Regions from separate parts of the Arthrobacter sp. UYEF36 genome, predicted to be linked through region 3. Evidence: riboswitches for the same ligand, from Rfam matches in the RefSeq annotation. Region 3 holds a riboswitch; each other region holds the start of a gene.
The links. Region 3 has a riboswitch for cyclic di-AMP ahead of ABIB29_RS05980 (NlpC/P60 family protein). Riboswitches for the same ligand answer to the same signal wherever they lie in the genome.

Region 1 (3,264 bases), on a different contig from region 3:
GAAAATGTCTCCAATGCCCTCGAAGCCCGGCAGAAGAGCGAGATGAAGGTCCGCCAGTTTGTCGCGGATGCCTCGCATGAGTTGCGCACCCCCTTGACCGCCATCCGCGGCTATACCGAGCTGATGCGGATGACCGAGCATTTCACCCCGGACGGCCAGAAGTCCCTGGCCCGGGTGCAGAGCCAGTCCGAGCGTATGACCACCCTGGTGGAGGACCTGCTCCTGCTCGCCCGGCTGGATGAGGGCCAGCCGCTCAGGCTCAGCGAGGTGGACCTCACCCAGTTGGCCATCGAGACGGTCAGCGATGAGAAGGTCATGGCCCCGGACCGGGTCTGGCATCTGGAACTCCCCGAAGAGCCTGTGGTGATCCGCGGTGACGCGACCCAGCTGCATCAGGTGCTGGCGAACCTGCTCTCCAACGCGCGCAAGCACACCGGCCCCGGCACGACGGTGGTGACCGGCGTGAAGCGATCCCCGGACGGATATGCCGTGGTGACCGTGACGGACAACGGCCCCGGGATCGCCCCCGAGTTTGTGGACCGCGTCTTTGCACGCTTCACGCGCGCGGACGCGTCCCGCAAGAATCCTGTTTCCGTCACGACGCCGGCAGCCGGCAAAGGTTCCCTCCCGCGGCGTCCGCTGCACCCGCCGCGGTCGCCCGAGGCAGCTGCCGCGGTCGCCACCACCACGGCCCCCGGCACAAGCGCTTCCGCCGAGGGAACCAGCGGGCTGGGATTGTCGATCGTGCAGTCGATTGTCGCGGCCCATGGCGGGACTGTCGGTGTGGTCTCGAGGCCCGGCCGGACCGAGTTCACCGTCCGGCTGCCGGAGGCTCCACCCGCCGGGTGAGGACCCTCCGTCGCCGGTCAACGCGCAAGCCGCCCCGCCGCCGTCGGAATTCCTGTTACCGAAATGTGACATAGCCGGACGACTCCTGTACGGTTTTTAGGGTGCGGTCACCACTAGGCCGCATATCCGGATGCACGCCAAGCTCTGCCGCCTCCCGGATCCCGCTGGACCAGGCAGAGGCGGGGGACCCAGAGTTCCCGGGCATTTCTGCACATCGCACCCCTGGGGTGAAGCCGACACGTGAGTTTCCGTGCGGCCGGGTGACCTCACCCGAACCCGACAGCTAACTCCGCAGGCGTTGAGAGGCACTCATGACTGAATCCAAGGTACAAACGCGCCCTGACGGCGCCGCACCGACGACGGGCTCCCAGCAGTCGCGCCACCGCGCCGAACCGGCCAAGCCCGCTTCAGCCCTGGCCCGGTTTGCCCACAACGCCGGCTCGGCCGGCCGCCGGGCGGCCGTTGTTGTTACCGCCTGCGCGGTGCTCGTGGGGGCCGGCGCCGCCGGCCAGGCGTCCGAGACGGCCGCCCGCAACGCCGGCGCGGACAGTTCCACGCAGGCAGCCGCCACGGCGGATCCGCTGACACACCTTGATTTTGAACGTGTCCGGGTCGAGAACCAGGCCGTCCTCCCCACCGGCGACGCTGCAGCCCCGGCGGCCGAGGTGGCGCCGGCCGAAGCGCCGGCCCCGGCAGTCCCGGCCCCGGCACCCCCGGCTCCGGAACCCGCCCCGGCACCTGCCCCTGCGCCCGCACCCGCCCCCGTTGCGGTCAATGATCCGGCGGGCGCACAGGCGTACGCGGCCAGCCAGCTGGGCTCCTATGGCTGGGCACCGAGCCAGATGCAGTGCCTGATGAAGCTCTGGACCAAGGAATCGGACTGGGAGACCACTGCCACGAACCCGAGCAGCGGCGCCTACGGCGTGGTCCAGTCGCTGCCGGCCGAGAAGATGGCCAGCGCGGGCGCCGACTACCGGACGAACTACCGCACCCAGATCAACTGGGGACTGGAGTACGTCAAGGATCGCTACGGCTCACCGTGCGGCGCACTGAACTTCCACTACGCCAACAACTGGTACTAACCCCCTGGTCCAGCCAGACCAGCCAGACCAGCCGCTTAGCCGTTGGGACGGTTGGGGAGGTACTGCACCGCCCATCTGTTGCCGTCAGGGTCGGCGAAGTGGACAAAATGCCCCCAGTCCTGAACATCGACGTCACTGACGTCCACGCCGTTGTCCTTGAGCTGCTGGTGGGCCCCCTGGATGTCGCTGACCACGAGCTGAAGGCCGGGGGCGGTACCCGGCGGGGCGTCCGAGAGGCCCTCACCGATGGCGATCGAGCAGCCGGAGCCCGGCGGGGTCAGCTGGACGAATCGGATGCCTTCCATGGGCCGCTCGTCGAAGTCGGCCTTAAAGCCAACCTTGTTGACGTAGAAATCCTTCGCGCGGTCCACATCGGACACCGGAACAAAGACAAGTTCAAGTTTCCAGTCCATGGGGCTCAGGCCAGTACCGGGCGGTGTGTTCCGGGAGGTTAGGGCCCCCCTCGCGCGGGTCCGGCCGCGAGGGCAGGTCCGACGCCGGGTGGCTGGACTACCCGGCGACGCCGTAGAGGCGGTCGCCGGCGTCGCCCAGACCCGGCACGATGTAGGACTTCTCGTTGAGCTTCTCGTCGATAGAGGCGAGCACAATCGTCACGTTCGCGTCGGCGAGTTCTTCTTCGAGTTTTGCCAGGCCTTCCGGGGCGGCCAGCAGGCAGATGCAGGTGACGTCGGAAGCGCCGCGCTTGAAGAGGAACTTGATGGCCTCGCGCAGCGTGCCGCCGGTGGCGAGCATGGGGTCCAGGACGAAGATCTGACGGTCGGTGAGGTCTTCGGGGAGACGCTCTGCGTAGGTGATGATGTCAAGGGTCTCTTCATCGCGGGCCATGCCCAGGAATCCGACCTCCGCCGTGGGGACCAGCTTGGTCATGCCCTCGAGCATGCCGAGTCCGGCCCGGAGGATGGGGACCACCAACGGGGTGGGCTTGGTGAAAGCGGTGCCGATGGTGGTGCTGACCGGCGTCTCGATGGTCACCGGTTCGGTGCGGACGTCGCGGGTGGCCTCGTACGCCAGCAGCGTGACGAGTTCCTCGGTGAGCTGGCGGAAGACCGGGGACGGGGTGTTCTTGTCCCGCAGAACGGTGAGCTTATGGGCGACCAGCGGGTGGTCCACAACGAGAGTGCGCATGGGTCAAAACTATCACCCGGCGGCCGGGGGCCCGCCCGTCGGACCGCGGGCCCCGACGTCGTCCTTTTCCTCCGGAGCGCTGGTCCCGGCGGCACCGTCGCGCAGGTGGACCTCGTTGTCAAAAGTCGGCGCAGGCCCGGCATGTTCCCGGTGCCGCACGACGTGGAAGAGCCGGTGGGCCAGGATC
Region 2 (3,264 bases), on a different contig from region 3:
TCGAAGGGGCCCTGGAGCTCCCGCCCGAGGTGGCCGCCCACGTCTTTGTTACCGTCGGTTAACTACAGCTCACCGGCAACTGACTACAGCTCACCGGCAACTCGTGGGACCACCCATGAGTTGTGCACAGGTCGGTAACGGATTTATTACTGCACGGCTTAATCCCCTATAGTGGATCACTAGTACCGATACCAAAGCGTTATCTGATCCGAGCCGAGCTCTGCCAGCGGATCAGACGCAGAACCACCTTCTGGCAGGGGCGGGGGAACCACTTCCGGCTGTTCGACAGCCTTGGGGTGAAGTCCGTCAGCGGCAAGCACTCTCCAGCAGGGAAGTTCCTTGATGCCTCTGTGCCTGGATGCTTGCCACGGCGGACCGGGTCTTTGATCTCTCTGACCCGAATCCGACAGCTAACTTCGCAGGCTCTCCAGAGAGGAACCGTTCTTGACCATCCAGACCACCAGGGGCCGCCGTCGTGCGCACGGTCCCGCGCCGGAGCCGCGTCCGGCCGTCGCCGTCACGGCAGAGCGCCCACGCGACGCACACCGTGATGAGCGCCGGGGCCGCCGCAGCCCGTTCCGCCAGGTGACTGACTTCGCCGCGGCCAGCGGCGTCGGCCAAAAGGCCGGCATTGCACTGGCTGCCACGGGACTGGTCCTTACCGTCACCGTCCCCGCCACGGGTCCCGTCCTGGCCACCGACGCCGGGACCTCCGCCGGATCCGTCTCTGCCGCGGTCCAGCCGGATGTCACCGCCGCCGAGGCCAAAATTGACTTCAACCGCACCGCCGTCACCACCCAGGGTGACCCGGACGGCAAGCTCAAGCAGCTGCTGAGCGCCCAGTCCGCTGGTTCCATTACCCGCGCCGCCTCCTCCGGCAGCCTCGGGGCGCCCCTGGTTCAAATGAATTCCTCGTCGCCCTTCGGCTACCGCGTCAGCCCCATTACTGGCGGCTCCGGGGAGTTCCACCGCGGCCAGGACTATTCCGTACAGTGCGGCACCGCGGTCCTTGCGGCCGCCAGCGGCACCGTGACCTTCACCGGATGGCATCCCCACGGCGGCGGAAACCGCGTGGTGATCGACCACGGCAACGGCCTGGAGACCACTTACAACCACTTGTCCTCAGCCAGCGTCAAGGTGGGCCAGCAGGTCACCCGCGGCGCTGTTGTGGCGATGAGCGGCACCACCGGCGCCTCCACGGGCTGCCACCTTCACTTTGAGGTCATGATCAACGGCGAAGTCGTCGATCCGACCGGCTGGCTCTAACCGAGCTGATGGGACGCTCTCGCATTCTTGTGACACGCCGTGATCTGAATGTGACATTGAGCCCCAACTGCTGTACCGTTTGACCTACGCCAACTTTTCCGAAGTTGGCGCTCTTGAGTGGATTGCCTAGCTCTGCCACCGCTCAAGGTCCGTTCGCATTACATCGTCTGGCAGGGGCGGGGGAACCAATTTTGGCCTTCGAAAGAAGGCCTTGGGGTTAAGTCGCAAAGCTTCCCAGGAAGCAGCGCGGCCGGGTGACTCCCATCCGAATCCGACAGCTCACCTCGCAGGCATTGGGAGAGGCTACTTTCGTGTCTTCACGCCACAATGCTGCGCTTAACCGCGCTTGCGCGGCTCTAACGAGCCCGCTGAAATCCAACCTCCGTGCTGCCCTTGCCGGCGCCCGGAACGGATCTCACACCGCCGACTCAATCTCTGCTGAGTCCGGCCCGCAGGCCATGCACCTGCAAGCAGTTCCCGCTTTTGGCGCGTCTTCGCAGTACACCCTTCGCTAAGTAACCCATTTCGGGGCGATCCGGCGTACCCCCAAGATGCCGGAGCGTCCTCAGCCCGCGCCCAAAAAGCGCGGACCCAGGATCACGAAAGAGAGAACTTAATGACTACTCGTGCAAACGCACGGCACCGCGCCGAGGTCACCAAGACCAACTCGCTGGCCGTCATTGCCAAGACCGTCGGCGACAACGCCGGTGGCATGGGTCGCCAGGCCGCAGTTATCGCTGCTGCCTCCGGCCTCGTCCTGACCAGTGGAATCGCAGCCAACGCTGCTGAGGCCAACGTTCAGCGCGAGTCCACCTCCGCTTCCACCCTCGAAGTCCAGTCGGCCGCCCCCGCGACCATCTCGGCTGCTTCGACCATCGCGATCTCCTTCGAGAAGCCGGCCGTCACCACCACCCCGGCACCCGTCGTTGAGGCCCCGAAGCCTGTTGTGAAGGTCCAGGAGACTTCCACGGCCGACGCCGGCAACACGGCCAGGACCGCCAGCACCAAGGTCGGCGCCACCGCCACGACGGCCGCCACCACCACCGCTGCCAGCACCAAGGCTCCGGCCGTCGCCAGCGGCATGGGCGCCACGATCGCCGCTGCCGCCTACGCCCAGCTCGGCGTCGGCCAGGACTGCACCGCCCTCGCCACGAACTCGCTGGCTGCTGCGGGCATCAACTACCACGGCTGGCCGGCAGGTTACCTGTCCCTCGGCCGCACCGTGAGCGCCGCCGAGGCACAGCCGGGCGACCTCGCCTACTACCAGAACGGCGGATCGGGTCTGGCCCACATCGCTGTTTACGTCGGCGGCGGCAAGGCCGTCCACGGCGGCTGGAACGGTGGAACCACCTCCCTGCAGAGCGTCAACGTCGGCTCCGGCCCGGTCTTCATCCGCGTCGGCGGCTAAGACAGCAACAGCTAGCAACACCAAGGACCCCCGCAATCCGGCGGGGGTCCTTTGCGTTGCCAAGACGTGAACTTCAGCGGATACGGGCGGGGCGGGCAAAAAAGATTCGGTGAATTGGCATCTCCATGTTTACTCTTGTTTTGTCGATCCATAGCCCGACCATGCAGAGGGCAGCCGGCCCTCGTGCCCCTGGCGGGTGCGGCCGTGAAGAGGTATGCGGATGCGCACTCTCGTTCTGAATGCTGGATATGAACCGCTGGCGGTTGTGACCTTCCGCCGGGCGCTCGTCCTTGTGCTGACTGGAAAGGCCAGTGTCGTGGCGGAAGGCGACGATCCCGTCGTCGGTCCGCAGGACGTCCTGGGCCGGCCGTCGGTGATTCTCCTGAATCGCTACATCAGGCCCCGGTACAACACCGTGACGGCCGTCAGCCGCCGCGGGGTGCTCCGCCGGGATGCACACCGCTGCGCCTATTGTGGCAAAGCCGCCCACACCATCGATCATGTTCAGCCCAAATCCAGGGGCGGCGCGGATTCTTGGGAAAACCTCGTCGCTGCCTGCCTGCGGTGCAACAACGCCAAAGGCGACCACA
Region 3 (3,264 bases):
CGCGGCCTCTTCGACCTCCGGGGCAAAGGCCTCCGTCATGAACCTGGCCGGGAAGGGCGTGTTCAAGACCGCCTCCGGGGCGGCGGCCTGGGCAAAAGCTGGGGTCGCGGGAGGCTCGGCCAATGACAGGCCAGAGAACAGAGTCTCGCCGGTGAAGCCGGACTGTGCGTCCATGACACCCTCCTTACGGGATATTGTTTTCAGCTTCGGGGACTTCTGTGTTTTCCACCGTCAATCTTCTGTCTCCATTCCCGTTACGGGCTCATCTTCAAGCTCGGTAATAAGTGCTTCGAGCAACATAACGAGTTCGACAGTCCCGGAAACCACCCATTCCCGCCGGCTGCCGTTTGCGGTGCGTACCCGAATAAACACCCCTTGTGGGTTCCGCCAGAGGCGCAGTAATATCACGGAACAATCGGCTCTCATGGCGGAAATGATCCGCCCAAGTTCCTTCCTAGACGTCAACGCTGCGTAGCAATGTTGCCGATCGCCGCGTATGCCGTGGCCGTTTCCTGAATCTTTCCGCGTCATATCTCCGTGGGGTAATAAAATGACGTCTGCAGTAAGTCAAAGTTCCGTCGCAGATTCGGAATCGGAGGGTCAACCGGGCCTGCTCCTCTTGAACGGTTTTTCCCTATTCCTCGCGCATAAAGAGCTTCAGCTGCCCATTCATGCCCAGCGCGTCCTGGCTTTTCTCGCAATTGCCCGCCAGGACGGTGTGAAATGCTCCCGGCAGGCGGTTATAGCTAAATTGTGGGCGGATTCCAGCGCGGATCATGGCCACGGAAGCCTCCGCACTGCGCTGTGGAGAATCCGTTCGGTGCACGGGTCCCTCATTTCGGCGGGTCGAAGCGAACTGGCGCTCGGCGACGGCGTGGTGACGGATCTCCAGTTGTGCCGGGCGCAGGCCGCCAGGCTGCTGGCACCCGGCGGGGAGTTGTTGGTCGAAGACACCAACAGTTCGCCGCTCACCGGGGACCTGTTGCCGGAGTGGGATGAAGACTGGCTTCTGATAGAGCGGGAACGCCTTCGCCAGGTGCAGTTGCACGCACTGGAGGCGCTGGCGGTCCGGCTGCGAACCCTGGGCCGCTATCCGGAAGGGATCGATGCGGCGCTGCGGGCCAAGGCCATCGAGCCGCTCCGTGAATCCGTGCACGCCGTCCTTATCGACATCTGCCTCGATGAGGGCAATGTCGCTGCCGCCCACGAGTACCTTCGGCAATACAGTTCGTTGCTGTGGACCGAGCTGGGATTACGGCCGTCGCCGAGGCTGCTGGAGCGGGTCCGTGGCGTGTCCCGGGTCCCCGCCAGTGAGACGGATCGGGCCTAGCGTCCCGGCCGGCGCTCCACCACGGCAAAGGCCTTTTCGTCGAAGAATTCCCAATCCGTGATCACCATAAAGCCCAGGGCGTCCACGCGGTCGTTCAGGACGTGCACGTCGAAGCCGCCGTCACGGGGCTCAGCGTCCCAGGTGGACACGTGGACCTCCCCGTTGTCCAGCACCAGCAGTTCGGTGTTGACAGTGAAGTCCTCCGGCGGCTGACTGCTCAGCTGGCAGATGGCGACACAGTGCCTGATGAGGTCGGGACTGTCCATTTTTGGGCCTCCGCTTCGGGGGAACGGTGATGGCATCATCCTATGCCTGCGGCCGGGGTCCGGCGGGGCGGGCCGCACACCGGTCGCCGCAGCCCGCCACGATGCCGATGTGACACTCCGTAATCATTCCGTTACCGTTGTTAGGTGCCTGTTGTTTCCGAGACGGGCTCTCCCCAGCCGATTGCCTAACTCTGCCGCGGCCTGGGGATAACTCGCAGCAACGTCCGGCAGAGACGGGGAAACCAATTTTGACCCGCTGTTCTCCAGGGGTCTTGGGGTGAAGCCGCACGGCCCGGCATGATCGGGCCAGCGTGCGGCCGGGTGCCTCCCATCCGAATCCGACAGCTCACCTCGCAGGCATTGGGAGAGGCTCCTTTAATGACTTTTAGCAATACCCGTGCGCCCAAACGCGCCGATCTTCGCAGCAAAAGCCGCGCCGCCGCTACCATCGGCCGCCAGGCCGCAGTTCTCGTGGCCGCTTCCGGAATGGTGCTCAGCGGCGCCATGGCCGCGAATGCAGCCGATGCACCGACCGAGCGAGACTCCGCGCCGGCGTCGTCCGTTGACGTCCAGGGCCTGGTCTCCGCGCCGGTCATGGCGGACTCCGCCGTCCAGATCACGTTCGAGCGCCCGGCCGTTGAGACTGCCCCGGCTCCTGTGGTCGAGGCACCCAAGCCCGTAGCCGCTCCGAAGGCCCCGGCAGCTGCTGCCCCGGCTGCTGCGGCTCCGGCAGCACCCGCTCCGGCCCCCGCTGCCGCCGCCAAGGCGACGGTCAAGGTCCAGGCAGCACCCGCCCCCGCCGCTGCCCCGGCAGCCGGCGGAGTCAACGCCACCCTGCTGGCCGTCGCGTACGGCCAGATCGGCATCACGCAGGACTGCACCGCCGTGGTGGAGAAGGCCCTGAACGCTGCCGGCATCGCGGTCGGTGACATCGGCCCGACGGCGTTCATGAAGTACGGCAAGGTCGTCGCTGATCCCCAGCCCGGCGACATCATCGTCCAGTCCGGCCACGTCGCCATCTACGCCGGCAACGGCCAGGCCATCAGCGGCGGCATGAACGGCGTCAACGCCACCATGACGCACCCGCTGTCCTGGCTGACCGCCACCGGTCCCGTGACGTTCGTCCGCGCCGGCTAGCAGCACCGCACACAGCACGTCGAAGGCCGGTCGATCGGTTGCCTTGGGGGCAGTTGATCACCGGCCTTCAGCGTGCCCGGCGTCCGGCTCCGGTGCATACCTCAGCAACACCACACCGTTGCCGAACGCACGGCTCTCCAGCAGCCGCAGCGGCGTCACAACGTCCGTCTCCTGGAAGAGGGGCGTGCCCCGTCCGATCAGGACCGGGTGCACATACACCCGATACTCGTCGATCAGCCCGAGCCGCCTGAAAGACGCGGACAGATTGGCGCCGCCCAGCGCCAGATCACCGCCGGGCCCTTCCTTAAGCCTCGCAACATCCTCGGCGGCGACCTCGCGGACCACCTCGGTATTCCACCCGGCCGACGCCAGGGTCCTGGAGTGGACGATCTTCGGCATGTCCCGCCAGATGCCCGCGAAGTCGGCCTCTGTGGGAGTGCTTGAGGGGTCCTGGTCAGCCGTCGGCCAGTAGTCGGCCATCAGCTCGTAGGTGACACGGCCGTCCAGGAAAGCGCCCATGGTCCGGAGCTC

Region 1: it holds a riboswitch for cyclic di-AMP, as region 3 does, so the genes downstream of both, ABIB29_RS10440 (aggregation-promoting factor C-terminal-like domain-containing protein) here and ABIB29_RS05980 (NlpC/P60 family protein) in region 3, are expected to answer to the same signal.
Region 2: it holds a riboswitch for cyclic di-AMP, as region 3 does, so the genes downstream of both, ABIB29_RS10065 (NlpC/P60 family protein) here and ABIB29_RS05980 (NlpC/P60 family protein) in region 3, are expected to answer to the same signal.

The regions. Positions count from the first base shown of each region.
Region 1 is NZ_JBEPOX010000006.1:24,558-27,821, forward strand. Features, by position in the region: gene ABIB29_RS10435 (sensor histidine kinase) at 1-849, shown strand, start outside; cyclic di-AMP (ydaO/yuaA leader) riboswitch at 1,002-1,159, shown strand; gene ABIB29_RS10440 (aggregation-promoting factor C-terminal-like domain-containing protein) at 1,161-1,931, shown strand; gene ABIB29_RS10445 (VOC family protein) at 1,967-2,344, opposite strand; gene upp (uracil phosphoribosyltransferase) at 2,442-3,077, opposite strand; gene ABIB29_RS10455 (phosphatase PAP2 family protein) at 3,090-3,264, opposite strand, start outside.
Region 2 is NZ_JBEPOX010000005.1:208,291-211,554, reverse strand. Features, by position in the region: gene ABIB29_RS10075 (iron-dependent transcriptional repressor DtxR) at 1-62, shown strand, start outside; cyclic di-AMP (ydaO/yuaA leader) riboswitch at 232-440, shown strand; gene ABIB29_RS10070 (M23 family metallopeptidase) at 445-1,266, shown strand; cyclic di-AMP (ydaO/yuaA leader) riboswitch at 1,404-1,573, shown strand; gene ABIB29_RS10065 (NlpC/P60 family protein) at 1,883-2,674, shown strand; gene ABIB29_RS10060 (HNH endonuclease) at 2,895-3,264, shown strand, end outside.
Region 3 is NZ_JBEPOX010000002.1:423,799-427,062, reverse strand. Features, by position in the region: gene ABIB29_RS06000 (hypothetical protein) at 1-174, opposite strand, end outside; gene ABIB29_RS05995 (hypothetical protein) at 635-784, opposite strand; gene ABIB29_RS05990 (AfsR/SARP family transcriptional regulator) at 821-1,330, shown strand; gene ABIB29_RS05985 (hypothetical protein) at 1,327-1,596, opposite strand; cyclic di-AMP (ydaO/yuaA leader) riboswitch at 1,800-1,970, shown strand; gene ABIB29_RS05980 (NlpC/P60 family protein) at 1,975-2,733, shown strand; gene ABIB29_RS05975 (dihydrofolate reductase family protein) at 2,791-3,264, opposite strand, start outside.